2 linked regions of the Flammeovirga agarivorans genome follow. The protein of the gene in region 2 interacts with the protein of the main gene of each other region in a pairwise test. Links are inferred from orthologs where the notes say so. Each region holds a gene or a part of one and is shown on either strand. Other genes may lie near its edges. The genes, in order: gyrB and gyrA.

What was found.
Region 1: the proteins of gyrA (region 2) and gyrB interact in binary tests that used the Escherichia coli proteins (3 or more experiments, as listed by UniProt). The link is inferred for Flammeovirga agarivorans from one-to-one orthologs.

The regions. Positions count from the first base shown.
Region 1 is NZ_JABAIL010000004.1:342,570-359,377, reverse strand. The notes cover bases 9,173-12,060. They hold gyrB (DNA topoisomerase (ATP-hydrolyzing) subunit B), read left to right. Parts: upstream 9,173-9,590; coding sequence 9,591-11,531; downstream 11,532-12,060. Other genes in these bases: HGP29_RS14295 (lysophospholipid acyltransferase family protein), read left to right, coding at 11,604-12,060; HGP29_RS14305 (tetratricopeptide repeat protein), read left to right, coding at 9,173-9,517. In the rest of the region: HGP29_RS14345 (tetratricopeptide repeat protein), read right to left, coding at 1-1,686; HGP29_RS14340 (sugar phosphate nucleotidyltransferase), read right to left, coding at 1,817-2,821; dut (dUTP diphosphatase), read right to left, coding at 2,842-3,276; HGP29_RS14330 (lipopolysaccharide biosynthesis protein), read right to left, coding at 3,278-4,801; HGP29_RS14325 (enoyl-CoA hydratase-related protein), read right to left, coding at 4,879-5,655; HGP29_RS14320 (tetratricopeptide repeat protein), read right to left, coding at 5,749-6,759; HGP29_RS14315 (OmpA family protein), read right to left, coding at 6,806-7,612; HGP29_RS14310 (hypothetical protein), read right to left, coding at 7,741-8,034; more of HGP29_RS14305, read left to right, coding at 8,225-9,172; more of HGP29_RS14295, read left to right, coding at 12,061-12,548; HGP29_RS14290 (PorP/SprF family type IX secretion system membrane protein), read left to right, coding at 12,857-13,921; HGP29_RS14285 (PKD domain-containing protein), read left to right, coding at 14,131-16,808. UniProt on the Escherichia coli protein: DNA gyrase negatively supercoils closed circular double-stranded DNA in an ATP-dependent manner to maintain chromosomes in an underwound state.
Region 2 is NZ_JABAIL010000015.1:3,690-20,764, forward strand. The notes cover bases 1,901-5,055. They hold gyrA (DNA gyrase subunit A), read right to left. Parts: upstream 4,686-5,055; coding sequence 2,115-4,685; downstream 1,901-2,114. Other genes in these bases: HGP29_RS26345 (tetratricopeptide repeat protein), read right to left, coding at 1,901-2,020; HGP29_RS26355 (carbohydrate binding domain-containing protein), read right to left, coding at 4,801-5,055. Also shown: HGP29_RS26340 (tetratricopeptide repeat protein), read right to left, coding at 1-719; more of HGP29_RS26345, read right to left, coding at 830-1,900; more of HGP29_RS26355, read right to left, coding at 5,056-5,970; HGP29_RS26360 (hypothetical protein), read right to left, coding at 6,017-6,361; HGP29_RS26365 (ATP-dependent Clp protease ATP-binding subunit), read right to left, coding at 6,588-9,125; HGP29_RS26370 (WbqC family protein), read right to left, coding at 9,297-9,923; tRNA (guanosine(46)-N7)-methyltransferase TrmB, read right to left, coding at 9,980-10,636; HGP29_RS26380 (ParA family protein), read left to right, coding at 10,849-11,517; HGP29_RS26385 (CYTH domain-containing protein), read right to left, coding at 11,555-12,022; HGP29_RS26390 (trans-sulfuration enzyme family protein), read right to left, coding at 12,030-13,205; HGP29_RS26395 (alpha/beta fold hydrolase), read left to right, coding at 13,336-14,136; HGP29_RS26400 (DUF3352 domain-containing protein), read left to right, coding at 14,171-15,979; HGP29_RS26405 (LOG family protein), read left to right, coding at 15,998-16,732; HGP29_RS26410 (lytic transglycosylase domain-containing protein), read left to right, coding at 16,922-17,075. UniProt on the Escherichia coli protein: A type II topoisomerase that negatively supercoils closed circular double-stranded (ds) DNA in an ATP-dependent manner to maintain chromosomes in an underwound state.

The sequences.
Region 1 (16,808 bases), on a different replicon or contig from region 2:
TTGTTCTAATGCCTCCTCGGTTTTACCAAGCTTAATCAAAACATCTCCATAATGTTCAATTACAGTTGATGCTTGTGATATATCAGCAGCCTTTTTGAGATATTCTTCAGCCTTTTTGTAATCACCTTTTACAAATAAAACCCATCCATAAGTATCTAGGTAAGTATCATTTTCGGGTTCTGCAACTATCGTTTGATAAGACATTTCCTCCGCCTTCTCTAAATTCTCTTTTCTCAAGGATAAGTAATAAGCATAATTATTTAAGACATAAATATTTAAAGGGTCAACTTTTAATACTTCATCATATTTAGTGAAAGCTTTAGCATAATCATCCATTTGATAGTAAGTATCACCTAACTGAGAATTAAAATCAATTTTCATTGAAGGGTCAACTACTAACTGTAAGCCTTGAGTAAATATCACTTCTGCCTCATCATAATCTTTCTTCTGCAATTTTGCAGATCCTGAATAAAGATATAATAATGCTTGGTTTGGAAAATATTCTATAGCCATATCTGCATGTTTATCAACAGAATCCACTTGTTGTAACTCCCAATCTATAGATATTACTTGCTTCCACAACTTAAAATTATTAGCATTTTTTTCTAATGATTTTAAGTAATAAGTTCTTGCTAAATCATATTTTTTCTGACTAATTAAAAAATCAGCATTTAAAGCCATTAACCTGTCATCATTAGGGTGCGCCCCCATGGCGATATTGATTAATTCTTCTGCTTCAAACCTTTTCTTTTCGTTGTATGAGAACTGTAAATACCCTGCTAGGATATTAAAACTTTCATCAGTAAGTTGATCACTACATCCAAATGCTTTTTTCAACTCTTCGTAATAGTTTTCTGACTCACCTTGATTTCTATATATATTAGCCATTAAAAAATGACCTTCTCCTTCATTGGGATTATTCTTTAGAATAGGCTCTAACATTTCTAATGCCTCATCAGTACGATTATTTCCTAAAAGTAGTCGTACCTGAGAATACTTAAATGTCAATTCATCTGGATAAGCATTGATTAATTTTTGTCCTTCCTTTAAAGCAGCTTCCAAGTCTCCTAATCGAATGTAAATTCTTTGTTTTTGACGAACAATAACATCATTAATACCATACTTTTCTTCACCTATATCAAAATATTCGATAGCGTTGCGTGGTGCCCCCATTTGTAGGTAAAGCATGGCAATTTGGAAATAAGCCTCTTCATCGTCACCAGTCTCTTCAATCTGTTTCTCTAAAACCATTAAAGCATCTTTTAGCAGGTTTAGAACTTCATAGTTCTGAGCTACTAATTTGTAATAGTATTTGTTTTCCGGATCAAGTTCTAAAGCTCTTTTAGAAAATTGTAATGATCGTTGGTAATTTTCAATTTTAGAATAAGCTAAAGCTGTTTGGTATTTAATTCCATCATCTTTGGGATTTAAGTCATTACATTTCAATAGTAATTCTAATGCTTGATCATATTCTTCTAGAAGATATTCATTAACAGCATATATAAACAACTCTTCTGCTTTTCTTAGATCTTTTTTAGAGGGTTCTTCAATAGATACTACTGGGGTTTCTTTCTTTTTCTTAGACTTTTTCTTCTTTTTACGTTGTGCAAAAGCAGTGTCCGTAGCCGCAAAACCTATAAAAAGGGCTAATAATATGGTATATATTCTAAAAGAGTTTTTGTTCATAAGTATGTTTTACCCTCACAAAGTCAATCTATGTATTTTACTATATATAAATCTACAAAAAACATAAATGAAAAAAACAGCGAAATATAAATATTTCGCTGTTTTCATCTATAAATAAAGATTTTTTTAGTTATTCCCTAACTGAAGTAAAGTCACCAATACTTAAATCTTTCGATCTACCTGTATATACAACATGGTTACCTACTACTGAGTTTTCAATATTTACTTTTCTGATGTCGGTATCTTCTTGAACAATTGAATTTTGAACAACAGAATTTTCAATATTAGTATTTTTACCTACTGATACATATGGTCCAACTACAGCATTTTTAATCACTGTATTTTCACCAACGTATACTGGGCTAATCAAAACAACATTATCTAAAACAGCAGACTCATGTACTAATTCTTGATCTTGAATGTACGTTAAATATCTTTGGTTAGTATTAACGATGGCATCTTTATTACCACAGTCTAACCATTCATCTACAGTACCGGGCTTCAATCTTGCACCTTTTGCTTTAAGATTTTCTAAAGCTCCAGTTAATTGATATTCGCCATCGTTCATGATATTATTATCTACTAAGTATTGAAGTTCGTCTCTTAACTTCTCTCCTTCTTTGAAGTAATAAATACCAATGATTGCTTGATCAGATACAAATTCTGAAGGCTTCTCAACAAAATCAGTAATGATTCCGTCATTATCTAGTTTCACTACACCAAATGCTGAAGGATCTTCAACTTTCTGTGTATAGATAATACCATCTTCAAATTTATCAATCGCAAAATCTGCTTTAAATAAAGTATCAGCAAAAGCTACAATAATATTACCGTCCATACTATCACCCGCACATAAGATGGCGTGAGCAGTTCCTAATGGCTCATCTTGGTAATAAATTGTCCCTTTAGCGCCTAATGACTCAGCAATTTCAACTAACTCTTTTTCAACTATTTCTCCGAAATCACCAATAACAAAAGCAATTTCTTCTAACTTTTCATCAGACATTGCAGCTAAATCCTCAACTAAACGATGAACGATTGGCTTACCTGCAATTTTTACTAATGGTTTTGGGGTAGTTAAAGTATGTGGTCTTAAACGGGAACCACGACCAGCCATTGGGACAATAATTTTCATATTATATTTTATTTAAAAAGTTATTTTTTTCCAGTACTTCCGTATCCTCCTGCACCACGCTCAGTATCAGAGAGTGTTTCTACAGGTTCCCACTCAACAGTTTCATGTTTTGCAATAACAAGTTGAGCGACTCTTTCACCGTCTTTCACCTCAAATTGCTCATTTGAAAGATTAACCAATAAAACACCAATTTCTCCTCTGTAATCTGCATCTATTGTACCTGGAGCATTTAGCACACTTAAACCATGTTTAAAAGCCAGACCACTTCTTGGTCGAACTTGTGCTTCATAGCCTTGAGGAAGTTCAATGTAAAGACCTGTTGGTACTAAAACTCTTTCTAAAGGAGCTAATACCTTAGATTCTGATAATACTGCTCTTAAATCAAGACCTGCTGACAGCTCAGTTTGATACTCAGGTAAAGCATGGTGGCCTTTATTAATTACTTTTATCTTCATTTTATTTTTTTAGTATTTTCTTCTGCACAATTTGTAAGGTAGACACAATGAACTGCCTTTCCATAAAAAATACAATCAGCAAGAATAATGCAAAGATAGCATTATGAATAAATATCGACTCCCAAAATCCATTTATAGAAAGTTGGGAAAGCAAAACTAAAAAGCATCCTCCCATAATCAAATAAAATGATATCATTTTTACATTATATGGAATAGGATAATATTTTTGACCAAGCACATATGCTAATATCATCATACTCAAATAGCAGACAAAAGTTGCAATAGCACTACCATAAAAACCGAAATATGGAACTAAAAGAGCATTTAATGAAATTGTAAAAAGTGCTCCAATTGCGCTTATCAATGCACCATACTTTGTATTATCAGTTACTTTAAACCAAACTGACAAGTTATAATACATACCAAGGAATAAGTTTGCCATTAGTAAAATGGGAACAACAGGTAATCCTACTAAATATTCCTCGCGACGAATTAGAATTGGGGCAATAACTTCCAAATTTGCAGAAACTGCAACTACCATTACCATTAGTACTATTACGAAATAATACATGATTCTTGCAAAAACTTTTGGAGAGTCTTTCGAACCTGCTTGATTAAAGAAAAAAGGTTCTGCAGAATATTTATACGCAGTAACTGTAAACGTTACAAATATTGATAGTTTATAACAAGCAGCATATACACCAACAGCATAATCCGCATCACCGAAACTATAAAACCCTTCAGGTAATAGTAATGGAATTAATAGCCTATCAGAAACTTCATTAATGGCAAAAGCAACTCCTGCAAAAACTAAAGGAAAACCATAAGAATAAAATGGTTTCATTGATTTCCAAGACCATGAAAACTTGAGTTTAATAAACTTATCCATGAATAAGATCATGATAATTGCTTTAGAGATCAAATTTGCAAGGAATGCATAACCCAATCCTAATGAAGGATCATAAATTTTTGACACAAACTCAGTAATAAAACTATCTGAATTAGTTTCAACGATACTTACACAGGTAACTAAGAAGAAATAATTTAAACCAACGGTTAATACTACTTCTATAATTTTTAATACAGCAAATCTTTTCGCTTGACCATCGATTCTAAGACTTGCAAAAGGAACTACTAATAGAGTATCAATCGCATATAGTAAGGCAAAAAACTTCACATATATATCACTGTTTTCAAAGCCTAAGAGTGTTGAAATTTGCCCAGAAAACAACCAAAGTATACTGGAGAACACTACTGATGTAATGCTCAATGAAGAAAGTATTTTAGAAAAAACTTCTTCTTTATCACTACCTTCTTTTGATGCAAACCAGAAGTACGTTGTCTCCATACCATATGTGTATATCACATTGAAGAAAACCGCAAAAGAATAAAAAATAGAAACGATTCCAAACGCATCAGGATCAAAAACCTTAGTATGAAGAGGTACTAATAAATAATTTATTAACCTCATTAATACTGTAGTTAATCCGTAGATAACAGTATCTGATAATAATTTTTTTAACATGAGTAGTTTTAAAAATAAAAACCTCTTTGTTCAATTTTACACTGAACAAAGAGGTTTTATATATAATTATATTTCAATTACTTACCTGTGAAATTAGGCTTTCTTTTTTCTAAAAATGCAGATGTACCTTCAGTGAAATCATCTGTTTTTATTGCACTTGAAAAAGCATTCGCTTCAGTTTGGTATCCAGATGCATTTGTATGAGCTGCATTGATACAATCAATGGCATGTGACACTGCAATCGGAGCTTTCGCTAAGATCTTTGCTGCGATCTCCTTTGTTTTATTCATTAACTCATCTTGTGAGACTACATGATTTACTAAACCAATTTCATGACCTCTTTTAGCAGAAATCATATCTCCAGTAAGAATCATTTCGTTAGCAATTCCTTTACCTACTAGGATTGGTAATCTTTGTGTCCCACCATATCCAGGTATTATACCTAATGATACTTCAGGCAAACCAAACTTTGCATTGTCAGATGCAACACGAATGTGACATGCCATAGCTAATTCACATCCTCCACCTAAAGCAAAACCATTAACAGCTGCAATGACAGGTTTAGGGCAATTCTCAATACCATTAAAAATCTCCTGGCCTTCTTCAGAGAATTTTCTAGCATTTAGTTCATTCAGGTCTTTAAACTCTGAGATATCAGCTCCTGCAACAAAAGCTTTCTCTCCTTTTCCTGTAATGATCACAGTTCGAATTTCTTCTTCATCATAAGCCATGTCGAATGCACTCTTCAGTTCTTGTAATGTTTTTCCGTTAAGTGCGTTTAGTTTACTCTCTCTATTAATAGTGATTGTAAGTAAACCATCGTTCTTTTCTAAAAGAAGATTTTGATAATCCATGTGGTATTAATTTCCTTTTTTTGTTAGCGTTTGATTGTGATTAAAGTAATTTATTAGCTGATCAAACTCTATTCTACACTAATGTATAAAACCTTATTTACATTTCAGATAAATTTCTTTATCTATTTCCATGTTTTTTGATTTTAGATAGCTGATATATTCACAAATAGAAGATTTTTCTTCTAAACTGATCATTTGAGTAATTATTTCCTCCAATTTTTGAGCTTGTCTTCCTTCAGGAATATTCTCAGTTAATAGCTTAGTTGCTTCTTGGTATTTTTTATTAAGAATCAATGAAGAATAAACAGAAGTCTCCTTTGATGCTAATTCTTCATTATAATAAACAGCCATATTAAATGCGTCAACTGATTCTTTGAAGTTTTTATCATTTAAATAACTTCGACCTAAATTTATGCGATAAACAGAATTTGTAGGAATGATTTCGATAGCTTTCTCAAAAAACTTAGATGCTTCACCATAATTCTTTTTTTGCATTTCAACCATTCCTAAATTATTGAAAGCTTCATGTCTCTTATGATTAATTTCAATTGCCATTAGTGAATAATGAAATGCAGAGTCTAAAATCCCAATATGATAAAATACAAAACCTAAATTGGTGTATAGAACATCACTAATTCCTGAGATTTCCTTCAATTGTTTAAGATCAGCAAGTGCCGCTTGAAAATCCCCTTTCTCTTCTAATAAGGTTGCTCTATTTAGTAATAATGATGTGTTTTCGGGGTTACATGTAAGCCCTTTACTAACTGTCTTTATTGCTTTATCTAAGTCTTTTAATTTAAAATAGACATTTGCTTTATTCTGGTAGGCATCTTCTAAACAATTATCCTGTTTCAAGGCTATGTTATATGCATTTAAAGCCTCATAAGTTTTACCTTGTCCATCATAGGCAATTCCTAGGTTATTCCATGCTTCTGTAAAAAGAGAATCCTCTTCTAAAGCTAATTTTAATTGAATTTCAGCTTTTTCAAATTCTTTCATTTGTAAAGCATCTCTACCTTTTATAAAAGATTGATTTCTTTTGGCATTTTCATCACAACTAAAAAATGCAAGCGTTAGTAATATTAAGGTGAAGTATTGTTTCATATAAATAAAAAAAACCGATCCATTATTGAATCGGTTACAAATATATCTAGTTGATTGCTTTTATCGAAACTCTACGGTTTTTCATTCTACCTTTTTCATCATCATTTGATGAAATCGGCCTTTCAGAACCCCATCCAACAGTTTCCAATCGATTTGGATCAATCCCTTTCCTAACTAATTGCTTTTTTACTGCAATTGCTCTATTAAGTGATAGTTTCTTATTGGCTGATACACTACCTACATTATCGGTATGCCCTTCTATACTTAGTTTAAGTTTTGGAGCATAGCGTTTTAACAACATTGAAAGTTCATCTACCGTCTGTTGAGAGGCTTTTGATAATGTTGCACTACCTGTTGCAAATTGGAAATATAAATCTACTGAACCTTGTGATTTCAACAATTCCAACATTTCTTGTGCAGTCTCGGCCTCTTGAATTCTATCTTGACCAATAATGGTTACCGTATATGAATCTCCATTTTCATGAGTTTCAATCACGCACCAAAATTTCTTATTGTTCGATTTTACTTGAAAAGATCCATAATTATCTCCTTTGAAAAGGGGCTTACCTCTTAAAGATCTCACTTTATCAAAATAAGTTTGCAAAATCTGTTGTCCATCTGGGTGACGCTCTCCTGTAGCCTTAAAAGTTGCAAAAGTTTTATTACCACTTAATGGAATAATATCCACATCACTCATTGGGAACTCTATTTCATCAAATTTCACTTCGCTATAAAGTAAATCATACCCTCCTAGCTTTAAAACTAAAGGGTTAGATGTTACATCTTCTTCTTGAGCATTAGCATTAAAAGAAAAGAAAATGAGTAAAATATATAATGAAAAAAATCTTTGCATTATGATTTATATATAATTTGATAATTGGAATAATAGTTTTGTAAGCAAATTACGTGCAAAGTATTACACATTAAAAAGAAAAGCCACCCTAAATGGATGGCTTCTATAATTATACTTTAGTAAATTTCTTAATTTAACGAGAAGGTTGGCACTGCTGGTGAGGCCATTTCAGATATACTCAACTCCATGATATTCATCTCCACAAAGTCATAAAGTTTAAATGCAGTGAGTATATTGTCTACTTCGTCAACTGAAGTCGCATCTAAAGTCAACCAAGCCTTTTGTGCGTCGTCAGATAACATAAAAGATGATATAATTCCCTGATTCATCATTTCTCCAATCTCAGTATATTGAGATGGAAGTAAGTCAATAAGATTTTGATCTAGAACTTCAGGTAAAATTATTTCAACAATAAATTTCATATGATTTTTCAGAATTATTAGACGACAAGATTATCTAAAATATTTAACGATTCCAATTTTTTATCGTTGCTTTCACTTAATGTTATTAAAATTTGATGGCCTTTTAACATCAAATTGATAGATTTGAATTTTACTTAATGAGTTCATGAGAGATTTTTTCATCAAAATACTTTTCATATTAGCAATATTTATGATAACAACTGAAGTGTATAGTTCTACACATCAAAGTATTACTTACGATGAAAACTATCTATACCCATATCTTAAGGTGTTATTATCACCTAATGAAAATTATCCACTCCCTAAAGTAATTTCTGAATCAGAATATTCTGAAAATGAGCTCATCATAAGAGGCTTATGTGAGATGAAAAATACTCAATATTGGAGTGCATTTTGGGATCTAAAAAAGGCCTATCACAATTCACTGAAATCTTTAGAAGAGAATGAATTGGATACCTTAAAAAGATTAAATGTAGGAATGATATCTGTTGCTTTAGAAGTTGTTCCAAATGAATATCACTGGCTTAGAAATTTCCTTGGCTTCTCTCCTATAGACCCCAAATTATCAAGGGATCTTATTTCTGATGCAAAAAAATCAAAGGATAGAATCACAAAATTTCAGGCTTATACCTCTGAATTACTAATCAACACATATTTTTTAAAAAACTATGAATTAGCTAACTCATTGCTAATTGATTACGAAAATAATTTTAAAGATTCAGCTATCGCCCAATGTGCCATTGCCTGGGTGAATTATAAACTAAGAAAACCAAAAAAAACCATTTATTTTCTCAATAAAATTGACATCAAAAAAAACCAATGGTTTGGATACTATAATTACCTAAAAGGTAGCAGTTACTATTACCTTACTAACTTTGATTCAGCTAATGTCTACTTCAATAAATATTTATCTAAAACAGAAAAAGACTATACTAAAGATATTTATTATAAAAAACTGATCTCCTATTGGTTAGTAAATAATACTACAGATAGTGTTCAGTATTTCAAAGAGATGGTAATCAATAAAGGTACAGCCCTTATCAGTGTTGACAAATATGCAATTTCATTCGTTAAAAAAGATGAATTACCTAACGCTGATATCATGTTCTCTAGAATACTATTTGATGGAGGTAATTACAATGAATCGATTAAGAAGTTAAAAGGAATAAATATCGATAGTTTAAATCATTTAAATCAATTGGAATTTTATTATAGATTTGGGCGAGCAAAACAAGAGTTAAATGATACTACTTTTGCAATAAATGCTTATCTTAAAGTTTTGGAATTGGGAGGATCTAAACCAAAAGAATATTATCCTGCGAATGCTTCTCTAAACTTAGGGCACCTCTATGAAGGCCTTAACGAAGATGAACAAGCTCGATTTTTTTATAAAAAGGCTATATCATATCCCAAACATCCTTATAAAAATAGTATTGATTCAGAATCCAAAAGAAGATTAAAAGCCTTGACTGCAAGTAACTAAGTTTTTAGACCCTATTAGGGGTTGTAATTAATGACAAAAAAGGGTAGCTTCGCAGATATTTTTTAGTAAAGATATGGAAGAAAAAAAAGACAATTATTCAGCCGGTAATATCCAGATCCTTGAAGGATTGGAAGCTGTTCGTAAAAGACCAGCCATGTATATTGGGGACATTGGTATTAAAGGTCTTCATCATTTAATTTGGGAGGTTGTAGACAACTCAATTGATGAAGCAATGGCTGGCTATTGTACAGATATATATGTAACTGTAAACGAAGATAATTCAATTACAGTTTCTGATAATGGCCGTGGTATTCCTACAGACATGCACCCGAAAGAGAAAAAATCAGCTCTTGAGGTAGTAATGACTGTACTACATGCCGGTGGTAAATTTGATAAAGACACTTACAAAGTATCAGGTGGACTTCACGGTGTTGGTGTCTCTTGTGTGAACGCATTATCTACAGATTTAAAGGTAACAGTTCATAGAGGCGGTAAAATATTCCAACAAGAATATAAGACTGGTATTCCTCAGTACGATGTTAAACAGATTGGAGAAACTGACATCACAGGAACAACAGTTCAATTCTGGCCTGACTTAAGTATTTTCACTCATGGCGTTTATAACTATGATACTATTGCCTCTCGATTAAGAGAGCTTTCATACTTAAATGCAGGTATTACAATTCACTTAAAAGACCTTCGTCAAAAAGATGAGGATGGTGAGTTTGTAGGTGAAGTATTCCATTCTGAAGGTGGTCTTAGCGAATATGTTGCATATTTAGATAATACGAGACAATCACTTCTAGCTACTCCTATTTTTATGGAGGGTGAAAAAGCAAATATTCAAGTTCAAGTGGCAATGACTTATAATACGTCATTCTCGGAACATGTATTCTCTTATGTAAACAACATTAATACTTACGAAGGTGGTACTCACGTAGCAGGTTTTAGACGTTCACTAACAAGAACTTTAAAATCTTATGCAGATTCTACAGGTTTATTAGACAAAGTAAAAGTAGATATATCTGGTGATGACTTTAGAGAAGGTTTAACTGCAATTATTTCAGTTAAAGTTCCTGAACCACAATTCGAAGGTCAAACTAAAACAAAATTAGGTAACTCTGAGGTTTCTGGAGCGGTAGATTCAGCTGTAACTGAGACATTAAAAACGTTCTTAGAAGAAAATCCAAAAGAGGCTAAAAATATTGTACAAAAAGTAATTACTGCTGCTCAAGCAAGACATGCTGCTCGTAAAGCAAGAGAGATGGTACAACGTAAGAACGTTCTTACTGGTACTGGTCTTCCTGGTAAATTATCTGATTGTACTGAAAAAGATCCTGCAGTTTCAGAATTATACCTAGTGGAGGGTGACTCAGCAGGTGGTTCTGCTAAGCAAGGTCGTGATCGTATGTTCCAAGCTATTCTTCCATTAAAAGGTAAAATCCTTAATGTTGAGAAAGCTCAAGAACACAAAATCTATGATAACGAAGAGATTAAAAATATCATTACTGCATTAGGTGTTCGTTTTGGTACTGAAAATGATGAAAAAGAGCTTAACTTAGAAAAGTTACGTTACCATAAAATCATTATTATGACCGATGCCGATGTCGATGGTTCACACATTAGAACATTGATTTTAACTTTGTTCTTCCGTTATATGAAACCATTGATCGAACAAGGATACTTATATATCGCTCAACCTCCTCTTTACTTAGTGAAGAAAGGCAAGCAAGAAAAGTATTGCTGGTCTGAGGATGATCGTATGAGAGCTATCCAAGAATTTGGTGGCGATGAAGGAAAAGTGAACATCCAACGTTATAAGGGTCTTGGTGAAATGAACCCAGAACAACTTTGGCACACAACTATGGATCCTGAATTCCGTAGTATGAGTAGAGTGGATATCGAATCTGCCGCCGAAGCTGATCATTTATTCTCTATGTTGATGGGTGACGAAGTTGCTCCTCGTAGAGATTTCATTGAAAGAAATGCTCGTTATGCAAAAGTTGATGTATAACCAATAGCTATCAATAAATATTCAGGCAACGGACGGAGGTTCGTTGCCTTTTTACATTTAAGATATATATTAATGAGTCAACATAAGGGTTGGAAAAAAGTTAAATACGAACTTTTATATCAATTAATCAAAGGGTTAATAAAACTCGCTAATTGGGCATCAAGAAATATGTTAATGTGGTCTTTTGGAAAACTTGGAGGTTTAGTGTACTACATTATGCCTAAAACAAGAGACCTAACCTTAAAGCATCTCAAATATGCTTATGAAAATGAGCTTAGTGATGCTGAAATACAAAATATAGCAAAGAAGGTTTTTTCTAATTTAGGTAAAAACTTTACGGATATTGTACGTTACCCTTCTATTAGAACAAGAGAAGAATTGACTGCTGTAATGGAAGTCGAGGGTGAACAACATCTAATTGATGCTTACAATAAAGGTAAAGGAGTAATTTTATTGACCTGTCATAGAGGTGCTTTCGATATGGTAGGTTTTTATCTTAGTATGAGTAATTATCCTTGTATCGCAATTGGTGCTAAGCTACATGATGAAAAATTAAATGATCTTGTAGTAAAGACGAGAAGGCATAATAAAAATGACCAAGCTGACTTTGTTGAAAGATCTGATCCTAGAGGAAGTATTAAAATGTTCAAAAAGTTGAAAGATGGCGGTTTAGCTTTTTTGCTTATTGATCAAGATACTGATAAAGTTCAAAATACTTTTGTAGACTTCTTTGGAAAACCTGCTGCTACTCCTATTGGCGCTGCTACATTAGCGTTAAAAGCGGATTCAGCAATTATTCCTGCTTCGATAAAATTACAAAGTAATGGTAAGCATTTACTAGAATTTAGACCTGAAGTTCCTCTTGAGAAAACTGGAAACTTAAAAGAAGATATTAAGACCAATACTCAAAATATGTCATTGGCACTTGAAAAATTTATACGCGAAGCTCCTGACCAATGGGTTTGGTTCCATGAAAGATGGAAGACCAAACAAGAAGAAGAAGTAAGCAATTCCTAAAAAATGAATTTTATTCTAGTTTTGAAGAACTGATTTCAAGAAATTGAGATCAGTTTTTTTGTTACACAAATGTTTGATATCAATACAAAAAGGAAATTATCACTTTCAAAAAGTACTATTTCTACAATTAACAATATTACTTATCAAAATATCACTAGTAAGAAGAGACTCAAAATAATACAAAAATAATGAAACTTTTTTTTACAACTGAATTTCGAAAAAAACTCTGCAGACGTAAGTTGTAATACAATTTAGAAGAAACGATTTTTTTTCAGAATACGTTTTGTAAGTAAATCACCTAATTACTTATGAGACCTAATTTTAAAAACTATTTCTGCTTTATCTTTCTCACAACCAGCATACTCACAAGCAGTTATTTATTCGGACAAGACACTCAGTTTTCACAATACTATGCTACACCATTATACCTTAATCCTGCCCTAACAGGATCAAGTCAGGAAACACGAGCCATCATCAATTATCGAAACCAATGGGTAGGATTACCTGCTGGAATACAGTCTTTTATGGCATCATTTGATCACAATTTTAAGTATAAAAGATTTTCACTCGGAGGATATATAAAAAATGACAGCTATGGTGTAAATGAAGGAACTCCATTACAGCATTCTACTTTTACTGTGTCTGGCTCTTATACTATTCCTATTTCAAAGTATGTTGGCCTTAATGTTGGCTTACAGGTTGGTTACGGACAAAATAAACTTGATTTATCATCATTAGTTTTCAACGATCAGCTAGATTCCTTTGGTTTTACGGGCGGAGGAACAAACGAACCATTTGTTCATACCCAAGTAGGTTATGCAGATGTAAATACTGGAGCCATGTTGTATGGAGAAAAATATTGGGTTGGTTTGGGACTATATCATGTAAATACTCCTAATATTTCATTCATTGGAGAGCAAGCTTACCTGCCAGTAAGAGTATCTATTGAAGCTGGGTATATGATACCATTAGAATTTAAAGGGCATCATACACATATCCCCGATTACCATCGAAAATCATTTACATTCGCAATGCATTATCAATCTCAAGGTAAAAATGATCAACTGAGTTTAGGTATGTATTTCCATTACCAACCCCTATTAGTTGGTGTATGGTACAGAGGTTTACCATTAATAAAAGGAGCTGAAAAAGACAATGCAGTAAACCATGATGCTGTTGTTATTTTGACAGGTATAAAAGTCGGAAACCTTAATTTTGGATATAGTTATGATGTAACACTATCTGACTTACCTCAACAACATGCTAATTCTCACGAAATTAGTCTTCAATATACTTTTAATCTATACAAGGACTATAAAAAGAAACCAAAAAGAAAACCAATGGATTTACCTTGTCCATCTCCTTTATTATAAGAATAGTACAATTTTTTTATTCTCTTTCAAGATATTACTTACATCACTACAATGATCCTATTTGATTTTCATTAAATTAAATATGGATCATTATTGTATGAATACGTATAATTAAAATACACCCAAAGCGAATTATCTATAACCCAAGTTGCTTATAAGGAAAGACCTAACTTTCTTTTGATTACTGCTACTAGAACTACTTAACCCATATGACGAAAGCGTTATTACGATCATTACTGCTGATTCTAACTTTGACACTAACTCTTTTAGCCAATGCTCTTTTAGGGCAAACTATACATAGAGTCTATCAAGGTTCTACTGAGACAGATCCTAATACTGTTATCAGTGGATGTGGAGGTGTTGCTTTGCAATTTATTATTTCTCCTCAGCTCAATCATACATATTCGAATTATAATTGGGAGATTTATGATGGTGTTACTTACACTCCATTTTCAAATCTCGCTGAACCCTATCATCAATTCAATTCTACAGGTATTTATGGGGTTCGAGTCACATATGATGATACTTTTGGAGGGTCTACAAGTTCTGTAACAGCCACAATTCCAAATAATGCTATTGAGGTTTATAGTAGGCCGGACGGACAATTTTATGCAGATAAACGAAATATTTGTGTAGGTGAAGAAATTACTTTAGTAAATATTACTCCAGGAACCTTTTCATCATTAAATTTTTTAGTAGATAATCAATTATACCCTGTTGTTAATGATTCCGCAAAAGTTACAATCAATAATTCCGGTTCTTTTGATGTTGCACTAAGTGGTACAACTACTGATGGTTGTCAATTTATTGCAAATGAAGCTGGTTATATAACTGTTCAAGCTCCTTTTACATCTACTTTTACAACTTCTCAAACGATTAGCTGTGCTTCTACACAAACTATTACATTTACCGCTTCATCAATAGACACTGATGGTTTAAATGTGACCCCTACATATTTTTGGGATTGGGGTGATGGGACGTTTGATACTACGAATGTTGCTGCCATTCAACATACATTTGATAGCTCTGATGGGACTGATTTTACAGTTTCATTGAGTAGTGAAGCCAATAATTGTCCAGGTACTTCCACACAAACAGAAAATATCTACTTTAGAGATATCTCATCATTATATGGTACAGCATCTATTTCTGGTACCTGTAATACTCATGTAGTTAGTTACACTCCTGGAACAATAGATCCATTATTTTCTGGTCTTCAAGTATTATGGGACTGGGGAGATGGGAACACAGAGACAATTGCTATTGGAGATGTAGCAACGCATACTTACAGTAACCCAAACCCTAACCCAATTAATGTCAATATTTCGGCAACTATTCAGGGATTAACCGACAATAGTTGTCAATTTACAGATGTTCAAACCGTACCTATTTTACCACAAGCAGGGATCAGTATTGCTGCCAATAACACTGATTATTGTAGTGAAAATTTCAATGTAATCGTTAATGCCATCAATCTACAGAATGTAGCAAATTACTATTGGGTTATTGATGGTACCACAATTACGGGATTTAATCAATCTACTGATACACTTGCTGTTGCTGGTTATGGTTCTCACACCATTGAACTGTATTTTGACGCACAAACAGGAGACATCAATGATAATTGTGCTTTGAACAGTATTGATGTTTATTCCGCTCCATTAGATGTAAGAGTATCAGGTGCAAATTTTGCTTGCGAACCTTCAAGTGACTCGTTTGCCTCTTCGGTTACATGGGAAGATCGAAATACAAATACAGTAACGAACCCATTTAGTGTTGATACTGAAGAATGGATGGTGATTAATAAAACCTATGATGACACTACGTATTACAGTGTGAATCCACTCACTTTTACCAATTTATCTCATGGTGATTATGACATTTACCATAACATTACATTAGATCCAATTGGGGATAATAGTGCATGTACTTTTTCTTCACCGGCTTTTAATTACTTAGTGGGTGAAGTTTTTGATAATCCTACATTAAATTTTAGTCCATCTACAATTTGTATTGGTACAACTGTCAATTTTTCAACAACAACCCATGCAGATACTCTAGGATTGGGGCTGTCTGGAGAATTCCCTATTGTCTACCAATATCGTTATGCTAGTAATTTAAATTGGGTAACTGTTGGTAACACTGGTCTAGGTCAATTCTATTATGGCGATATTGTGGATAGTGCAAGAACAGCACTACCAGGTACTTTTACAGTAGAAATTAGAGCAGTAATCAATGGCTGTGCAGGTGATCCTACTGCAGAAACTATTACGATAAACCCTTCTGAAGCTGAACATGAAATCACTTTGGATGATTGTGCACCTACAACTTTGTCATTCATCAATAACTCATTAGGAACAGTAGATACAGACTATCAATGGACATTAACCATTGATCCACCGGGTAACGGAAATAGTGATGAAGTTACATGGACTTCTCAATCTACGAAAGATGAGAATTATAACTTCTTATCAGAAGCCACCTTCCCTACTTTTACTGGTTACCCTCAAGGTGAAATACCTGAAAGTTCTGTTGTAGATATTAGAATCACAGCAACAGAACCTGGCGTAGGTTGTTCAGATTTTGAAGACACTACCATTGTTATGCCGGGTCCATTACCCGTTTTATCACCTTCTCCATCTACCTCTTCAGGCACTTGTGTAAATAGCATTTTACAATTTGATGCCGGAGACGGGAATCTTGGCCAAGTGTACAATTGGACTTTCACAAATACAGCTGACAATAGTATTCAATTTAGCTTTAGCTCAAATAATAGCATCGTGAATACTACTTTTCCAACACCTGGTTCTTATATCGGTGTTGTTACTGTAACTACAGTTGGAGGTTGTACATTTAGTGAGAACTTAGGGCCAATACAAATTACAGG
Region 2 (17,075 bases):
GCAGGACCAGCTGTTTCAGAAGCATAACGAAGTAATGAATAGTACTGTTGTGGATCGTGGTAGTTCATTGCGAACAACTTCTCGATAAACATCATAGTAGTTTCACGGATAGCAGCAGCCTCTTCGTCAGCAGCTTCCTCTTCAGCCATAGCAGCAGCATAGAAACCATATTTACCTGTAGTTGTATCCGCCTTTACTCTAAGAGCAAGTTCGAAGTTCTCCATTGCCTTAGGATAATCATTTTCATTGAATGCTTCAGCTCCAATGTTAAAGAAGTGACCCCAAAGATCATCAACTTTTGAAGGTTTGATTTGACCAGTTGCCAAGTCAGCACCTTGATTTTCCCAAATTGCTTTATAAGAAGCAGATGCTTTACCTGATTCTTCTTGTCTTGTTTTGATTTCGTTGTAAGCTTCCATTGCCTTGTCGATATCGGCTGGAATCTCGTCTACACTTGTTTCAGGATTGATTGCGATTGCAGAGTAAATATCACCTTGAACTTCAAGAGTTTTTTCTTTTACTACAACTGGCTTACCTTTCGACTCCAGTTTGTATTTCTCATAGCCAACGGCATTTTCAATTTCAGTTTTTGCTTGCTCAATCTCACCTTTAGTTAAATAAGCTGCAGCTTTAGTAGCAGAACCTTTTTCTTGCGCCAGAGCACCCGATGATAGAGCTGCTGATACAGCAAGAACTGTAATGACCTTTGTGAATTTCATAGAAATATTATATGTTATATAGCTTAGAATACAATAATTTATTCCTCAACACGCAAACATACTATATTCAGTTTATATTTTTGATGATGTGGAGCATAAATTTTGCATCTCTACATCTTGTCTAACGTTTCTTCTACGTCCTTTAGTTCTTTAGTTCTATTTAATAAAAGCAAAGCATTGTATTTAGTTGTTAATGACTCCTTGTCTTCTTTGTTTAATCGCGATGCTTCAGAGGCGTTTTTGACAGTTAATTCCAGGTAAAACTTTGATTCTTTTCTTAAATCAGATTTGTGTACATTTTTATATTCTGGCTTCTTTTTATTGTTGTTCCAGTTCATTAAAATTTTTTGAAGTTTTATTGCTTCATTAAACTGTACTTGGCTGAGACTCATATAGGCATCAAATCGAGTGGGGCTGATATTGGCTGCTCTAACATAGTAAAATATTGCTTTTTTATGATCTTGAACAGCTTCACTGAGCATACCTGCAGTCATTAATGTGCGTTCATCAAAAGGATATTTTTTTAGAATCGGATCAATTAAGTCGATGGCTTTATTGAACCACTTATTTCTAACACAAATACCAATTCCTCTATAAGTCAATTTATAGTTTACAGGATGTTTTGCTAATCCATTTTCGACTTCTTCAATAGCTTTCTGAGGAGCTTTTAGTTGTTCATAGTATAAAGACCTACTTTCATAAACATTGATACTGTCATAATTCAAATCAAGTAACATATTAGAATATTCTAGTGCTTTATCATAGTTGTTACATAACTCATTGGCAATCATGCCATATCTACAATTGATTGGGTCATCACTGTTTACTAATAAAGCTTGATCAAAATAGAATGCAGCCCCTTGAAAGTTCTGGGTGATAAATTGATTGGCACCTGCAGTAATAAGGTTATCATAAAAGCGATCAAGCTCTGCTTTCGTGAATTGATTAAATATCTCTCCAATATCCGTTTTCTGAAGAATTAGATTATAATTGTTGATCGTTTCAGTGACATATTCAGAGCATACACCAAAATTATCAGTTTCACTACAAGTGGGTTCCAAAGCTAAAATACCATACGATTTGGCCACTAAAGTAATCGCTTCTAATTCTCCTTCTCTAGTGAGTGTAGCTTGTTGTAGGGAGTCAAGATAGCGTAATGCATCATGGCATCGATTCTCATTTATAGAAATACGAGCTAATTTAAGATACTTCTCCTGCCATGTAATCGATTGGGCTTGAGTATACGAATTGTAGACACAAAGGATAAGTACTGAATATATAAATAGACTTCGAATGCTCATATATAAGATGTTTACCTAACGAATATACAGTAATCAAGAAATAAAAAAAAGGCAACTGAATTTCAGTTGCCTTCAATATATCATTCAATGAAAATTATTCTTCAGAAGTGTTATCCTCTGTTGAATCAGTATTTTCAGTGTTTTGATCGTTACTGTCTTCTGGAGTCGATCCTTCAGCAGAGTTTTCAGTAGCTTCAATATCTACTTCATCATCTTCTAAAATAGGAACAATCTCAACTGATGAAATTTCATCACCATCATTTAAGCGGATAGCTTTTACACCTTGAGTGGCTCTACCCATAATTCTGAAGTTAGAAACAGCGGTTCTAATTGTAATACCATCTTTAGTGATTACAATTAAGTCGTCAGTTTCTTCTACAGAGAATAGTGATGTTAACTTACCAGTTTTATCTGTTACCTGCATAGCTTTCAGACCTTTACCACCACGGTTCGTTCTTCTTGGATATTCTTCCAATTCAGTACGTTTACCATAGCCGTTTTCAGAAATTACCATTAGAGATTTAGTCTCCAACTCTTCCTGAGAAATACAAGCCATACCTACAACACAGTCATCAGCACCTTTTAATTCGATACCTTTAACACCTGTTGCACCTCTACCCATAGAACGAACATTGTCCTCGTTGAAACGAGTTGCCATACCCATTCTTGTAGCGATAACTACATCGTTTTGACCATCAGTCAACATTACGTTGAATAATTTATCACCTTCATTGATGTTGATAGCATTGATACCGTCCTTACGAGGTCTTGAATAGGCTTCAAGAACTGTTTTCTTAACGATACCTCTTTCAGTTAACATCATCAAGTAATGATTATTGATATAATCTTGATCATTTAGGTTCTTAGTACAGATTACAGCCTGTACTTTTTCACCTTCTCTGATGTTCAGTAGGTTTTGTAATGGTCTACCTTTTGCAGTTTTAGATCCTTCAGGTAAACGGAATACTTTCTGCCAGTATACTCTACCTAAGTTAGTAAATAACAATAAGTAGTTATGGTTACTAGCAACAAACATATGTTCAGTGAAGTCGTTGTCTTTTGTTGTTGCACCTCTCGATCCAACACCACCACGACCTTGTGATTTATATTCGTTTAATGGTGTACGTTTGATATAACCTTCATGAGAAATAGTAATCACCATTTCTTTATCTTCGATTAAATCTTCAATATCAAGATCATCAGCATTGTAAACAATCTTAGATCTTCTTTCGTCACCGTATTTATCTTTTAGCTCAGCCAAGTCTGTCTTGATGATACCCATCTGACGTTCTCTTCTAGCTAAGATATCTCTTAAGTCTTCAACTAAAGCAACAACTTCTTTGTGTTCTTCAGTGATTTTTTCTCTTTCAAGACCTGTTAAACGTTGAAGACGCATGTCAAGAATTGCTTTCGCTTGAATTTCACTGAATTCAAACTGATCAATCAATCCTGCTTTTGCGATTTCAGCATCTTTCGAACCACGAATTAAAGCAATAACTTCATCTAAGTTATCTAACGCTTTTAAGTATCCTTCTAAGATGTGAAGTCTACGTTCAGCTTCATTTAATTCGAATTGAGTTCTTCTCATGATAACCTCATGACGGTGATCTACATAGTGTCTGATCAAGTCATGAAGGTTTAAAGTTCTTGGTCTACCTTTTACAAGGGCAATGTTATTAACACTGAAAGAACTTTGAAGTGCTGTTTGCTTGAATAAGTGGTTAAGTACTACATCAGGCACTGCATCTTTCTTTAATTCATAAACGATTCTGATACCATTTTTATCAGACTCATCACGAATTGCAGAAATACCTTCGATTTTCTTATCATTTACAAGGTCGGCAGTCTTTTCGATCATATTTGCCTTGTTGACCATGTAAGGGATTTCCGTTACAACAATTTGCTCACGTCCAGAAGAAGTTTGCTCAAAGTCAGTAACTGCACGCATTACAACACGTCCACGACCTGTTTCTAATGCTTTTTTTACACCATCGTATCCATAAATGATACCTCCTGTAGGGAAGTCAGGACCTTTTACGATCTCTGTTAGTTGTTCAATTTGGATATCAGGATTTTCAATATATGCAATAATGGCATCACACACTTCATTCATGTTGTGAGGAGCCATATTTGTCGCCATACCTACTGCAATACCAGAAGAACCGTTAAGAAGTAAGTTTGGAATTCTTGCTGGCAATACTGATGGTTCTTTTAATGAATCATCAAAGTTTGGTTCAAAGTCTACTGTATCTTTTTTGATATCAGAAAGCATTTCACCAGCGATCTCTTTCATACGAGCCTCAGTATAACGCATCGCTGCAGGAGAATCACCGTCAATTGAACCAAAGTTACCTTGCCCATCAACAAGCATGTATCGTAATGACCATGGTTGAGCCATTCTAACCATTGTGTCATATACTGAAGAATCACCATGAGGGTGGTATTTACCAAGTACCTCACCAACAATTCTTGCTGATTTTTTGTACGATCTGTTATAGCTTAACCCAAGTTCTGCCATTCCGTACAAAACACGCCTGTGAACAGGCTTAAGACCGTCTCTAACATCAGGAAGCGCTCTTGAAACAATCACCGACATTGAATAATCAATGTAGGCACTTTTCATTTCATCCTCGATGTTAATAGAGATGATATTTTCGTCTGCCATATATTATTATTGATATGTTTTTCAACCCAAGAAAAAAGAAGAATTACTCATCTTTTCCCAACTATGCAAGATACAAAAAACATGCTTTAAATAAAGGAAAAAATGACTCTAATTTCTATCGTTTAAAGCGAATTGCACCACTTTTTCCGAGAGTTGATCGAATACTCAATTCTCTCTTCTTTTTTCCTGCTTTTATTTGAATCGCCATAGTGTTTGGAGGGTCGTCTCCAAGGTTATGTGCGTAAAGAATTAATACGTTTTCTTTTCCTGGTTCGTACCTTATTTTCAGCTTTTTCTTTTTGGCTGTAAGTTCATATTCTTCAATAATATGTTCTCCATTCCAGAAAAGCGATACAATGTCACCATCCACAGTTTTATTATCCCAAATGGCAAGAGAAACTTCATATGTAGTAATATAAATGGATGATTGAACTTCAGTTGGTCTATCTTCATAAATTACCTTCTCCGGAACCTCCACTTTTGGAGTATCAACGACAGCTACGATAACTTCTTCTTTGACTTCTTCAACTTTTTCCTCTACTATAACTTCCTCAGGTTCTTCTACTTCTTCCTGTTTCTCTTTAGGAACATGTACTAAAGAGACGTCGTCAATGTAGACATAGCATTGAGGGTCTACATCATAGTTGATGTATTTTAAATCGGTATGTGTATCATCTAAGAAATTACCTAATGTGAGGTATTTATAATTGTCTTCTGCTACAAAAGTAAATTGTACTTCAGTCCATTCAGTGGTATAAAAAATTTCTTTGATTTGGAATTGAGGTGTTACTGATAAAGGTTCGAAAAGATTTTGCTTAATCTTGTGCACTGAAAAATAGGCACCCAAACCGTTAGTAGCAATACTACCAAAGGCGACATGATTTCCATTTTTGATATAGGCTGAAAAAGTATATGCTTCTCCTTTTTTCAAAGGGTGAGTGAATCTAACAGAAGCGTACTCTCTGTAATTCTTAACTCTTTGCATATAAGAAATAAGTCCCAGAACAGATTTACCGGTTCTAGGTTCAAAAGTATCTTTAATACCTTTTAATGGTTGTTTTTCATTTATAAATAAATGATCTGGAGTACCATATAAGGTTTTAGGTTGGGTATGATTGGCATTAAACCAATCGTCGATATTATCTAGATATGCGTGTCCTCTAGTTTCTTCTACGATGTTTTCAAAACTTGGATTTGGTATTAAGTTTTGAGCTAAAATGGATTTAAAAGGAAGTATTATAAAGAATCCTCCAAGAACGATTTGTTTGATGTATTTAGCAGTCATTTTTCCCTATCTCAGTAAAAAACTGTGTAAAGATAGGGAAATAAACTTAAGCTCTTACAACAGAATATTCTCCTTCTTCATGGATAGTCATCTTTCTGGAAATTTCTCCTGTAGCTAACTGTAATGTAAGAATATAATTACCTACAGCTAATAATGACAAATCAATTGAATTTGTAGGATTTGCAGCTAAAACTCTAGTTCCATTCATCATATCAGTAACGAATACCTTTATGATTTTGTCTCTTACTTCATCAAAAGTATTTAAGTTATTTTGGGCGATTGGTGATTCGATACAGATTACTTGTTTCTCATCATTACTCAGTTCTATGTTCGTTCCAAATAATGCAGAAGTAATCAATAAAGATGCTAATCGGTCAGTCGTTAATTTCATGGCGGTAATCATAGTTAGTATAAAGATTAAGCTGTAAACAAAATTTAATAATCTTTTATACGGGTAAAACTTCTAGTAGATACATAAATATACAAAAACGATCCTTAGAAAGCTGATTTTCACCAAATAGTGATGTTTTTCATTATAATATGAAAACAGTAAATAAAAAAAGAGGAGAACTTTTACGTTCTCCTCCACCTGATGTCTTATGCTATTTCAGAAGTTTTTATTCTTCCGGCTTTTCTTCTTGTGTAGATTTTTTCTTGATAGAAACTGTTAGCTCTTCTCCTTTTCCAGAGTAATCAGCAACAATTGTATCACCATCTTCGATATCTCCACTTAGGATTGCTTCAGCCATTGGGTCCTCCAAATATTTCTGGATTGCTCTATTCAATGGACGAGCACCGTATTGTGGATCATATCCTTTTTCTGATAAGAAATCCTTAGCTTTCTTAGTGATTTCAATACCATAACCCATTGCATATATTCTTTCGAATAATTTAGAAAGAGAGATATCGATAATTTGGTGGATATGCTCTTTTTCTAATGAGTTGAAGATGATAACATCATCAAGACGGTTCAAGAATTCTGGAGCGAAGGCTTTCTTCAATGCTTTTTGAATAGTTGCCTGCATTTCAGCATCTTGATTATCTAATTTTGTTTGAGTACTGAAACCAATACCTGTACCAAAATCTTTAAGGTCACGAACACCAATATTTGATGTCATGATGATTACCGTATTTCTAAAGTCAACACGTCTACCAAGACCGTCTGTTAAGATACCGTCATCAAGTACTTGTAAAAGTAAGTTGAAAACGTCTGGGTGAGCTTTTTCAATCTCATCCAATAAAATAACAGAATAAGGTTTACGTCTGATTTTCTCAGTTAATTGACCACCTTCTTCGTAACCAACGTAGCCCGGAGGCGCTCCAACTAAACGAGATACAGAGAATTTCTCCATATATTCAGACATATCGATTCTTACTAGAGAATCTTCTTTGTCAAATAGGTGAGTAGCTAGAACTTTAGTAAGTTCGGTTTTACCCACACCAGTTGGGCCTAAGAAGATAAACGAACCGATTGGTTTCTTAGGATCTTTAAGACCAACACGAGTACGACGAATAGCTTTTGCAAGTTTTTCGATCGCAGCATCCTGACCAATAACTTTACCTTGTAAATCGTCTGCCATTTTCATCAGTTTCTTACCTTCTGATTGAGCAACTCGGTTTACAGGAATACCAGTCATCATGGCTACTACTGCAGCTACATCATCCTCGGTTACTGGGTAGATTGTTTCATTAGTTTCTTTTTCCCACTGCTCTTTAGCAGTATCTAAATCTTCTAATAACTTCTTCTCAGTATCGCGAAGCTTGGCAGCCTCTTCGTACTTTTGTCTTTTGACAACTTTATTTTTTTCTTCCTTAATGTCCTCAATTTGTGCTTCTAACTTCACAATATTATCAGGAACATGGATATTATTGATGTGAACTCTTGCACCTACTTCGTCAAGAACATCAATAGCTTTATCTGGAAGGAAACGGTCACTGATATAACGATCAGAGAATTTAACACAAGCAGCTAATGCATCTTCAGAATAATCTACATGATGGTGTTGCTCATATTTTCCTTTGATGTTGTTCAGAATCTCTATCGTTTCTTCAGGTGTAGTAGGATCTACCATTACCATTTGGAAACGACGAGCTAATGCACCGTCTTTTTCAATATACTGTCTATACTCATCAAGAGTAGTAGCACCAATACATTGTATATCGCCACGCGCTAAAGCTGGCTTAAACATGTTGGAAGCATCTAATGAGCCTGAAGCACCACCAGCACCAACAATAGTATGAATCTCATCAATGAAAAGAATCACTTCTGGAGCTTTTTCAAGCTCGTTCATGACTGCTTTCATTCTTTCTTCGAACTGTCCTCTATACTTTGTTCCTGCTACTAAAGAAGCTAAGTCCAATGTAACAACACGTTTTCCGAAAAGAACTCGAGATACTTTTTTCTGTACAATACGCAATGCTAAACCTTCGGCTATAGCTGTTTTACCAACACCTGGCTCACCAATAAGGATAGGATTGTTTTTCTTTCTTCTAGAAAGCACCTGCGCTACGCGCTCGATTTCTTTGTCACGCCCAACAATTGGGTCCAACTTGCCTTCTTCTGCATAGCTAGTCAGATCACGACCGAAGTTATCTAAAACTGGGGTTTTAGATTTTTCTGTACTCTTTGATGACTCTGGGCGAGAGCTCCATGATCCACTGCCTTTCGCTTGTGGATCATCATCGTCTGTGCTCGACGATGCCTTTGGGTTTTGGTTTTCTCCTTGGAATTCGATCATTTCTTTGACTACATCATAGTTTACATCATAACGCTGTAATATTTGTGTGGCCAAATTATCTTCATCTCTTAATATTGACAGTAATAAGTGTTCTGTTCCTATTAGGCTTGATTTGAAGATTTTTGCCTCTAAGTATGTTATTTTGAGCGTTTTTTCTGATTGTCTCGTTAGTGGGATGTTAGCGAGATTCTTTACGTTGAAATTCGCAGTACTCTTAGTTGACTGTTCGATTGCATCTTTTAAGTCATTAAGGTTTACGTTCAACTTTTTAAGTAAAGTAATCGCATATCCCTCACCTTCACGGATCATACCAAGCAACAGGTGTTCTGTCCCGATGTAATCGTGTCCAAGGCGTAAGGCTTCTTCTCGGCTAAGCGAGATGACCTCTTTTACTCTGTTAGAAAATTTTGCCTCCATGGTTAGGGAATTTTAAATTATCATTATTCTAATGTAGAAATAATAAGATACAGAATTCAAAGCTAATTCAGAAATAAGGAGACTTAAATCTTAAATATTGATTATGGATTAATCGTAGTGTTTGTGAATTCTGTTATTTAAAATAAAGCATATATTTTCTATTAAACAATATTAACGCTCGATTAATTTACTAGAATTTGATTTTAATATGTGCAGGGCATTAGGACCTTCACAAAAAAGTAAATCTAAAATACTGAGGTTTTGGTCGAATTGTTCACCAAATACTTGAATATAGGCTTGCTGCTTAGTAAAAGTAGGAGAATCTGTTTTTGTGATTTTATTTCTTAAGTCTAAGATCTCATCACTAGTTTCTTTTTCGAAGGTTTTAGTGATCTCTATTTCGGTCTTAATTCCTAACAGTTTTGTGATCGATGCGAGTAAGTTCATGTTTAATTCAAAAAGCGTATCTACTTTTTTCGTTAAGACATTCTTAATTTCTTCTTCATAATATTCAAAATATGGAGATCTTCCATACGCTGTTACAATACTTCTCCAGTGTTTTATTGCGAAATTATCTTTATGATCAATTTTCACTTTTCTAAGAGGGCGTCCTTTATTGGCACCTTCTACTGGTACAGTTAATCGATCTACCTTTTGAGCAGTTTTTATGAAACAACGGTTTCGGAAACTTTGCTTTTGAAAGTTTTCGAACTTTTCAATGTATACTTTATCTGCTTTTGCGATAACGGTAAAATACTCTAGGTTAGGGAAGTAGTGTAAATCAATTAAAACCTGCATAGTGATGAAGAATAAAAAGGGCGTTACAATTATTATAACGCCCAATAAAATATTTTTTACTTGAAGCGGAACTTTAGGTAATGAACAGTATGTCCTAGTTCTGTGAATTGTTTTTCATAACGAGTCACAATACCATGATGTTCTTCCAATAAATCAGACTCGTAAAGGTCGAATGTTACTGCCTCAAGGTTTACCTTTTCTGAGACCAACGTTTCCACTGTATACTCAAATAGTGGTTTACTATCTGTTTTGAAACGTACTTGTCCTCCTTCTTTTAGTAGGTTCTTATACATATTTAGGAAACGAGGGTGTGTCATACGACGTTTAGCATCTCTATCTTTTGGACGAGGATCAGGGTGGATAATCCAAATTTCATCCACTTCTCCTTGTTCAAAATATTGTTCAAGGTTTTGGATATGGATTCTTAAAAATGCAGCATTTGTCAGACCTTTTTCGTCTACAACATTACCACCTTTCCATATTCTATCACCTTTGATATCTACACCGATAAAATTCTTGTCTGGGTATACCTGAGCAAGACCTGTAGTGTACTCTCCACGACCACAAGCTAGTTCAAGTACTACAGGATTATCATTCTTAAATACTTCTTTTCTCCAGTTACCTTTGATGTTATCATATAAAGGTTTTCCTGGTTCTATGATATAGTCTCGCGTTTCATTAATTGCGAACTTTTTTAATTTATGACGACCCATTTATCTAAAATTTTGTTTTTCAGTCTGCAAACATACAAAATCCCCTCAGAGCTTAGGTAATTTGTGATAGGGGTGATGGGTAATTATTGGGAAATATTCGGTTTTTTGTTGTATTTTCAATCCCAAATTGTGATTAACTGATATACTAACCCAACAGTTTTACCTGATTTGGTTAATCACCTTAACGTAAAATACGCCACAATTTAACTTATATGGCAAAAGTAATTTCTTTCGCAACCCAAAAAGGGGGCGTTGGTAAAAGTACGCTGCTTATGCTTACAGCTTCAGCGGTACACAATAGGACAAATAAGAAAGTTTTAGTGATCGATTGTGATCCACAAAAATCAGTAAAAGATATATTTACAACAGAAGGAGCTGACAAGGAGCAATCTTATGATGTTATTTCTTTCAATTGGAAACAGCCAAGGGCAGAAGAAAACTTTGATAAGACTTTAGCTTTAGCAGAGAAAAAATATGATGCTATTTTCCTAGATGTTCCCGGTAGAATTGAAGGTAAAGAGATTTATTTTTCAGTCTTGGTTTCTGATGTTGTGGTTGTACCTGTAGTGGCAAGTGTATTAGATATGAGAGCCACGATTCGTTTCTTGAAAACATTACCTATGATCAAAGAAATGAAAGAAAAGCAGGGATATAAATTTGATGTGTATGGTATTGTGAATAAAAAAGACCAAACAGTAGAACATCAAAAACTAAAAGAATTATCTGGAATAGGAGGAATGGAATTTTTCTATTCACCTATATCTAATTTAGTAAGATACAAAAGAGGTATTTCGACAGTATACGATATTACAGATCCAACATTGAAGGATGATGAGTTTAATCAATATTTTGATGAGTTCTGTACGAAATGTCTATTTTAAAAAAAGCCTCAGTGATATACTATCACTGAGGCTTTTTTTACCAATTTTTATAGGGGTTTTGCATTAGCAAAGCATTGTAATACTTTGTATCTCCTGTAACTTCTTTACCAAGCCAATCAGGTTTTATAAAATGCTCGTCTGTAGAAGAGAGTTCAATTTCAGCAACGGTAAGACCCTCATTATCTCCAGAAAATACATCTACCTCATAAGTATGATTATTGACTGATACATCATAACGTATTTTGTCAATTACACCACCTTCACAAAGCTTTAATAATTCGTTTACCTCTTCGACTGGAATTTCTTTTTCCCATTCATATCTGGATAAACCTTCATTATCAGATTTTCCTTTAATAGTAATAAAGCCCTTATCGCCTTTTATTCTTACTCGAACAGTTTTGTTTTCATCGCTATGGATATACCCTTGAACAATTCTGTTAGACTGATCTGCGATACTTGGATCAAAATTGTTGACTAAAAACTTTCTTTCTATTTCTAATGCCATGTGTGTATTATTCTAATCCTGCTGCTTTGAATGCATTTTGAAGATCATCAATCAAATCATCTAAGTCTTCAATACCAACAGAAATTCTAATGAATCCATCATCAATACCAAGTTCTTTTCTTGTTTCTGCAGGAATAGAAGCATGTGTCATGATTGCAGGATGTTCAATTAAACTTTCAACACCACCAAGACTTTCGGCTAAAGTGAATAGCTTACAGTTGGATAAGAACACTTTTGTTTGTTCTAAATCAGCTTTTAATGTAACCGAAATCATTCCTCCGCCTTTTTTCATTTGCTTTTTAGCTAATGCAAAATCAGGGTGCGATGGAAGGTGAGGGTAATATACTTTTTCAACAAAAGGATGTTGTTCTAACCATTCAGCAATCTTTGAAGCATTTTCACAGTGTCTGTCCATTCTAACCCCAAGAGTTTTTAATCCTCTATTCACTAAGAAAGAATCAAATGGTCCTTGAACTGAACCTACTGCATTTTGAAGGAAAGTAAGCTTTTCTTCCAATTCTTCATTTTCACCGACAATTACAACACCGCCTACAACATCTGAATGTCCATTGATATATTTTGTTGCAGAGTGTGTTACTAGATCAAAACCAAGTTCTAATGGTCTTTGAAGATAAGGAGTGGCAAAAGTATTATCACAAACGGTAATGATATTATGAGATTTTGCTACTTCGGCTACTTTTTCTAAATCAACCAATCTAAGCATAGGGTTTGTAGGTGTTTCTGCCCATATCATCTTGGTATTTGATTTAATCTCAGATTTTAATGTATCAATATCATTGAGATCAATAAAAGAGAACTCTAGTTTAGAAGAAAACTTTCTTACTTTATCGAATAAACGGAACGTACCACCATATAAGTCGTTCATGGCGATAACATGTGATCCGCTTTCCAGCATATCTAAAATAGTTGCAGCTGCAGCAAGTCCACTAGCAAAAGCATATCCCTTTTTACCTCCTTCTAATGCTGCAACTGCATCTTCGTAAGCATACCTTGTTGGGTTATGAGAACGCGTATATTCAAAACCTTTATGTTCACCCGGAGCAGTTTGTGCATAGGTAGAAGTAGCATATATTGGGGGGATTACCGCACCTGTTGTAGGATCCGGTTCTTGTCCTGCATGAATTGCAGTAGTTGAGAAACCGTATTTTTTATTCTTTTCCATATTGTAATCTATTGCTTATCTTTCATCAAATTTAACCACAATCTTATATAAACCTATGACTTCAATGGGGTATTGTAGACATCTTTTGATTTTACTTTGTCTATTTTCTCTTATTAGCTGTGCTTCTTCTATGGAAAAGGAATGGAAAAACCTTGAAAAAAAGTATCTGAAAGATGGTGTACCAATGAAAGTATATCATGCAGCATTAGATACAATGGAAGTAAATTATTTATCTGTCAATGCACTAGACACTACATCTCATCTCACTTTTATTTTTATTCATGGTGCACCTGGAAGTGCAAATGACTTTGGGAAGTTTCTAAAAAATGATAGCATCCGTCATCTTGGAAGTGTTTTGTCTGTAGAGCGTTTAGGGTATGGTAGCGAGAAAGGACATGAAATAGATGATATTTCTTTACATGCAAAGAGTATACATGCAGTGATGGACGATTGGGATAAAATAAAAGGAAAGTCTCAAAGTTACATTTTAGTAGGGCATTCTTACGGAGGTCCAATAGCTGCTTATGCAAGTATTGGTGAGGAAAAAAGAGTGAATCACATTGCTTTGTTAGCTCCTGCTATGTCTGCTGAATTAGAGCCTATGAAATGGTATTCGAGGTGGGCCCAGAGTAAAGTGATTTATTCGATACTTCCTTCTTCATTTAAGGTGGCTACTGATGAGAAAGCACATCATGCTGCAGCTCTTAAGATAATTGAAAACGATTGGTCACAAATTGAAGTACCGACAACAATTGTACATGGTAAAAAAGATGGATTGGTTCCTTTTGCAAATATGGAATTTGTAGAAGAAAAGTGGAAAGCTCCATTAGAAACTCAAGTATTAGAGAAGAAAGGCCATATATTTCCTTTTACAGACCCTGAAATAGTAGTAGATTTATTGATCCAATTAGGAAATCGAACAGAGCTATAATTTTTTAAACCATATAATAAAGAACATCCCCCTTATGACCATCGAAGGAGAAAACCAAGAATTTCCCATGGAAGAACTTTCAGAAGAACAGTCTTCTCATGAGGAAGTAACAGATAAACCAAAAAAATCGAACTGGAAATATATTGTATTGGGAATATTGATTCTCCTAATAGGTACTTTTTTATGGTGGACAAGATCATTACCCACTACACCAATGTGGGTTACTTTACCAAGTAGTCCAGGAATTTTAATTGGTTCTGAAAATGTGTTGTCTTCATGGAAAGAAATTAGAGATTCTGAGTGGGATGAAAGTATTTCTGAAGCTTTAACTCCTGGTAAAAGGAAGGTGTATCAAAGTGCAGTAGGAGAAAATTCTTTTTTACACCTTTTGATGTCTGATTATCCCGCGATTTGTGGAATGTATCAAACAGAAAAAGAAGGGAAGGCTATAATTGGAGTAGTTAATTTAGGTTGGAAAGTAAAGCTGACTCACAACTTAAGGTTCATACTAGGGAAAAAATTCATTCTAGAATCACAGGTTTTTGGAGATCAGGTATTGGTTACAAGCTTAAAAAGAAATAATCATACATATGGATATTATTTCGTGTATAATAATCTCTTGGTTTTTACAACTCATCAATCATTAGCAAAAAGATCGATAGAATCTATTGAAGAGGGAGGAGAGTTAACAGATTTATCTGGCAAATCTTTTACAGAAGGAGCCTTGTTTGAAGTATGGGCACATCCATCTGCAGTTTACTCATTAATGGAAAGCTATTTTGTAGAACCGTTGGTTTCTATCAAAGGATTGGGTAAATTATTAGGCTATCAACATTGGGTGTGGAATAAAGAAGAGAAACAACTTAGAGCATCAATCACCACACAGCAAAAAGGATTTTCTTTAGAGTCCGTATGGTGGATGTGGTCAGGAACACAATCTTCGAAAGAATTGCTAACAGTAATACCTAAAGATGTAACTATGGCTTCTCAATGGGGACTATCCAATAAAATTAATGAAAGGAGAGCCGCCTTGAAAAGAGCAGGAGTAGCACCTTGGGAAGTGATAGAACAGCGTTTAAAGATTGATATCGCAAAGGATTTTGATAGTTGGCTAGGAGACGAAGCCGCTTGGGTGAAATTATTACCAAGTCAACTAAAAGGGAAAGATGGAGAGGTGATGTTACTTAAAACAGATAACCCTGCATTGGCCTCAGAAAAATTGAGAGATTTAAACGAATTGATTGAAAAACAAACTTTGGAGCGTTTTTCGGAGTTAAAGTATAGAGGGTTTGCCATTGGTTATTTAGGAATTGAAGACCTATTACCAAGAATTTATGGTGAAGCTTTCGATAGAATTAAAAGACCATATTACACTGTTTTAGGAAATGCAGTAGCCTTTTCGAATCATCCACTTTCATTAAAGCGATTAATTGATGCTAAGTTGGATAACAAAACTATTGATATCGATTCTAGAACCATTCCGAAATCTGCGATGTACTTCTGGGGACAAGGTGAGGCATTATATCAGGATTTGCCATTATGGATTGATCAAGAAGGATTGAAGTTGATGAGAAATAAAAAGACTTTAATGGGGAGTATTGTCAATTTTGAAGGCGTACTATCTCCACGATCTAAATTCAATGGAGCTTCATTTGTAACATTCCAATATGGTGATGAAAAGGAAGCTCAAATTACACTAGAACAATTAAAAAGGGAGCAGACCGCATTAGACGAGAAGAAAATATCAGCATACCTTGATGAGAAAGAAATGCCTCAACAAAAAGCATTTATGATTGCTGCACCAAAGGTGGCAGATGATAATAACATGATAAAATTTAAATAACCGAAAACCATAAAACACATGTCAGACAAAAAAAATAAAATCAACGAAGAAGAAGTAGAACGTATTAAAGAAGCGTTTCAGAAAAAAGATTGGTCAGAAATTAAGAGTGCCAACTCATGGGTAATCTTTAAAGTGATGGCCGAATTTGTAGATGGCTTTGATAAATTGGCGAAAATAGGTCCTTGTGTATCTATTTTTGGTTCAGCAAGAACAGCCCCTGATCATAAATATTACAAGATGGCCGAAGAAGTGGCCAAACTTTTAGTAGAACATGGGTATGGTGTAATTACAGGTGGTGGACCAGGAATTATGGAAGCAGGCAATAAAGGTGCTTTCGAAGCAAAAGGTAAGTCTGTAGGTTTAAATATCGAATTACCTTTTGAGCAAGATGGGAATCCATATATTGATAGAGATAAGCTGATTAACTTTGATTATTTCTTTGTTAGAAAAGTAATGTTTGTAAAATACTCACAGGGCTTTATTGTAATGCCTGGAGGATTGGGAACTTTAGATGAACTTTTCGAAGCTTATACTTTGATTCAAACTAAAAAAATAGGGAAGTTTCCAATTGTATTAGTTGGTAAAGAATATTGGCAGGGATTGCTTGATTGGATCAAATCTACGTTGCTAGAAAAAGAGAAAAATATTAGTGAAGGAGACTTGGATCTTATTCATCTAGTAGATACACCAAAAGAAGCTGTGAAAATAATTGAAGATTTTTACGGGAAGTATTTACTGTCTCCGAACTTCTAAAAGGATATTTTACCTTATATTTGGCACCTCAATCATACGATTGGGGTGTTTTTTTATATAAGATCGACGATTTAACCCATACTTTAACTTTAACAGGTAGATAATTTGTTAACTAATGCATTTATATTCAGATCTTAATAATAAATAACCCGACCTTTGTTGTTAAATCTATTTCCTTGTTTATCAAGCATGAAATCATATTTGTGGTTTATTTTAGGAGTAGTGTCAGCTGTTTTATTGACATATGCTCCACAATTTATTTCTCCTAAAAAAGAAATGGTTACTGAGAAAGTAATTGTTGCAGAAGGACATCAGCAAAGTTATGAAGTTGAAATGCCTTCTG